DNA from 2 places in the Rhodococcus sp. FW305-130 genome. Region 1 is predicted to be linked to the other one. Evidence: riboswitches for the same ligand, from Rfam matches in the RefSeq annotation. Region 1 holds a riboswitch; the other holds the start of a gene.

Region 1 (2,175 bases):
GCAGGGGCACGACTCGTCCGTTGCGGCCGAAGATGACCTGCACCTGGTAGAACAGTTCGGCGATTGCCATGGTGGAGACGATCGACGTTCCCTTGAAGAGTCCGATGACCTCGTTGGCGGCGTTGGGGAGAATCGCTCGCATTGCCTGCGGGAGAACGATCTTGAAGAACTGGCGACTGCGCGGAATACCGAGCGAGTGAGCAGCTTCGATCTGGCCGTGATCCACCGAAATGATTCCGGAGCGGATGATCTCGGCCGAGTATGCAGCCTGGTGCAGCGCCAAACCGATGACCGCCGCGGTGAATCCGCCGATCACACCGCTGACCTGGAAGGTGAAGAACTCGGGCCCGAAAGGTATTCCGAGAGAAAGCGTCTGGTACAGGTATGTGATGTTGAACCAGAAGAGCAGCTGCACGATGAGTGGAATCGAGCGGAAGGCCCAGATGTAGGTCCAAGCGATCACCTGCAGGACCGGGTTTTTCGACAACCGACCGAGTGCCAGGAAAACACCGAGACCGAATCCGAGGATCGTCCCCCACAGCGTCAGTTTGATCGTCATCCACAGCGCGGCGAGCACTGATTTCGCGGTGAAGTACTGCGCGAAGGTCGGCCAGTCCCAGCCGGGGTTGACGACGAGTCCGTGGATGAACTGAGCAAGCAGTACCAGCACGACCGCACTGATCACCCAGCGCAGCGGGTGCCAGGTGCGAGCAACGACAAGCTCCGAGTCCGGAAGTTGCGGCTCGGACACCGACTTTTCGGGGCGGACATCGGTGGGCGCGCTCACGGCGCGCTACCTGACGGAGTGGACATGACGAATAGACCTTTCGGGGAATGGGAACGCAGCTGTGGTCTCGAGTTGGTGAGCTCGAGTTGCGAAGACGACGGTTCGGTCAGCGACAGTGACACGAAGCGGTGCGGCACAGATCGATATGGCGGCGCCTGTGCGGAGCGTGCGAAGTGGAACCCATGTGATGCCTTCCATCGGTCCTGGCGGTAGCACCCGCTCCCGATCACTCGGGGGGTTGCTGCGACGTCGACGAGCCAGGTCTCTCGGTCGCTCTGGATGGTGAGCAAAGACTAGACCCGAAATGTCTAGTCGTCAAATGTTGTATTTCCCTGCACTGCAAGGGAAATGAAAGATCAACCAGGTTGAAATCGCACTGATTCCAACGGTGTCCGAAGCCGCGTTTGACGTGTTCAATGGAGTGTTCGAACGAAGACCGGGACCGCCGTCTGGACCGACTTTTCCTCTGCCGTACCGTCTGCGGAGTGAGTGGACTCGACGCTTTCTTCATATTGCTGGCCGGCATCGGTGCGGGCGCGATCAACGCCGTGGTCGGCAGTGGAACGCTGATCACGTTCCCGACGCTGGTCGCCTTCGGCATGCCGCCCGTGACCGCGACCATGTCCAACGCGGTCGGGCTCGTCGCCGGCGGAGTTTCCGGCACCTGGGGCTACCGACGCGAGCTGTCCGGACAGTGGGATCGACTGAAGTGGCAGATTCCGGCGTCACTCGCCGGGGCACTACTCGGTTCCTGGTTGCTCATGCATCTACCCGAGAAACTGTTCGAAACCATCGTTCCGGTGCTGTTGGTCCTCGCCCTCGCGCTCGTCCTCCTCCAACCACGCATCCAGGCGTGGGCCAAGAAGCGTTCAACCGAAGAAACGACGCTGTCCACCAAGAGGCTGATGCTCCTGACCGCCGGCACCTTTGCGGTCGGCATCTACGGCGGATACTTCACTGCCGCGCAGGGCATCCTTCTCATCGGTGTGATGGGTGCCATCCTCCCGGAAACCCTCCAACGCATGAACGGCGCGAAGAACCTGCTCTCACTGCTCGTCAACATCGTTGCAGCGGGGATGTACATCACTCTGGCGTTCGATCAGATCAATTGGGCAGCAGCCGGTTTGATCGCTGTCGGCTCGCTCGGCGGTGGCGTCCTGGGCGCCCGCTACGGACGGCGCCTGTCCCCCACTGCATTGCGCTACACGATTGTCGTCGTCGGCCTGATCGGGCTGTGGCGCCTTCTCGCTTGATCGCCCACATCGGGCGGCACCCGCACATACTGGAGTCATGACCAGTACAGAAGATCAGACCGGTTGGACCTACCTCATGGACATGGACGGGGTTCTCGTCCACGAGGAGCACTTGATACCTGGAGCGGACACGTT
Region 2 (2,175 bases), on a different contig from region 1:
TCGGGGAAGTTGACCAGTTCGTGCTCGATCGGTGCGCTGCCGTCCTCAGGCGTGTAGGTGATCATCACCTTGCCGGGGCCGGGGACCTTGAAGTCTGTGGCGCGGTACTGGTCGCCGAATGCGTGACGGCCGATGATGATCGGCTTGGTCCAGCCCGGAACGAGTCGCGGAACGTTGGAGATGATGATCGGTGCGCGGAAGATCGTGCCGCCGAGAATGTTGCGGATCGTTCCGTTCGGGGAACGCCACATCTTCTTGAGACCGAATTCCTCGACACGTGCCTCGTCCGGCGTAATCGTGGCGCATTTGACGCCGACGCCGTGCTTCTGGATCGCGTGCGCTGCGTCGATGGTGACCTGGTCGTCGGTCTCGTCGCGGTACTCGATACCGAGGTCGTAGTACTCGAGGTTCACATCGAGATACGGATGGATCAACTTGTCTTTGATGAACTGCCAGATAATGCGCGTCATCTCATCGCCGTCGAGTTCGACGACGGTGCCCTCAACCTTGATTTTGGACATGGGTGCTTCGCGTCCTCCTAGGAAGTTTCCCTGGTTACACGGTTGCGGTCACACTTTGTGAGTGGGTCCGCGAACGGTTCGATTATCAAACCTAGACGGTGTGGACTGATCTCGGGAGATGAGTCCCAAACAAGACAAGCGTACTGCTAACCCGTGAGGCCGCAACCGGCAGGTCCACCCATCGGTCTCTACTCGCGAGTAACTTTTGCCTGCTAGTGGGCTGCGTCGCTCTGTCTCGCGTGCGGTTGCGGCTCACAATTCGCCCCGCGTCAGGACTGCGCTCACTTCCCGGTAGAATCCGACTTGGTCATGAGTGCCAGCGTCAAGCCCCGGCTCGCTGGACGGCAACCCTCCAACCGCGGTGGGGTGCCCCGGGTGATGACCAGGTTTCCCGACGTGGATCTGCTCACGCAGTTCCACCGCAATTCGGGTGACAAGCGCGGGTCCGACAGGGACGGACCCCAGACCGGGCCGAGCCCCACGGAGGTAACTCAGTATGTGTCGCACTTGTAGATAGACCCCAGCACGGGGCGGCGATCCTTCGCCCCCGTCCGACATCTATCCGTCAGACCACTGGAGTGAACAAATCATGACCGACAACACAGCCGACGGCGCAGCAACTTCTGATCCGACCGCGAACTGGTCGTTCGAGACCAAGCAGGTGCACGCCGGGCAGACAGCGGACACCGCCACCAATGCGCGCGCTCTGCCGATCTACCAGACCACCAGCTACGTTTTCGACAGCACCGATCACGCTGCGGCACTGTTCGGCCTCGCCGAGCCTGGCAACATCTACACGCGGATCATGAATCCCACACAGGACGCCGTCGAGCAGCGCATCGCCGCCCTCGAAGGCGGAGTCGCCGCACTCCTCCTCTCCTCGGGTCAGGCTGCCGAAACCATCGCGATCCTCAACATTGCCGAAGCCGGCGACCACATCGTCTCGAGCCCGTACCTGTACGGCGGCACGTACAACCTCTTGCATTACACCCTTCGCAAGCTGGGCATCGAAGTCACCTTCGTCGAGGATCCCGACGATCTCGAGCAGTGGCGCGAAGCCATTCGCCCGAACACGAAGGCGTTCTACGGCGAGACGATCGCTAATCCCAAGAACCACATCCTCGACCTCCCCGGCATCTCGTCGCTGGCCCACGAGAACGGTCTTCCGTTGATCGTGGACAACACAGTCGCGACGCCGTACCTGCTCCGCCCACTCGAACACGGCGCCGACATCGTCGTTCACTCGGCCACCAAATACCTTGGCGGACACGGCACCGCGATCGCCGGCGTGATCGTCGACGGCGGCACCTTCGATTGGACGCAGGGTCGCCACACGAACTTCACGACGCCTGATCCCAGCTACCACGGCGTCACCTTCGCAGACCTCGGCGCGCCGGCGTTTGCACTCAAGGCGCGCGTCCAACTGCTGCGCGATCTCGGCTCCGCCGTGGCGCCGTTCAACGCGTTCCTCATCGCGCAGGGCATCGAAACCTTGAGCCTGCGCATCGAGCGTCACGTGTCCAATGCACAGAAGGTCGCCGAATTCCTCGACGGCCACGGCGAGGTGGCCTCCGTTTCCTACGCGGGACTCCCCTCCTCGCCATGGTTCGAACGCGGAAAGCAGCTGACGCCCAAGGGAACCGGCGCCATCGTC

Evidence for each region. A riboswitch is a leader RNA that binds a small molecule or an ion and turns the genes downstream of it on or off. The one in region 1 is predicted to bind S-adenosylmethionine.
Region 2: another riboswitch for S-adenosylmethionine. It lies ahead of AC3WQS_RS06810 (bifunctional o-acetylhomoserine/o-acetylserine sulfhydrylase); the one in region 1 lies ahead of AC3WQS_RS26650 (amino acid ABC transporter permease).

The regions. Positions count from the first base shown of each region.
Region 1 is NZ_JBYTAP010000009.1:261,773-263,947, reverse strand. Features, by position in the region: gene AC3WQS_RS26650 (amino acid ABC transporter permease) at 1-787, opposite strand, end outside; SAM riboswitch class I at 979-1,073, opposite strand; gene AC3WQS_RS26645 (sulfite exporter TauE/SafE family protein) at 1,273-2,040, shown strand; gene AC3WQS_RS26640 (HAD-IIA family hydrolase) at 2,078-2,175, shown strand, end outside.
Region 2 is NZ_JBYTAP010000002.1:150,807-152,981, reverse strand. Features, by position in the region: gene AC3WQS_RS06815 (NADP-dependent isocitrate dehydrogenase) at 1-521, opposite strand, end outside; SAM riboswitch class IV at 827-967, shown strand; gene AC3WQS_RS06810 (bifunctional o-acetylhomoserine/o-acetylserine sulfhydrylase) at 1,111-2,175, shown strand, end outside.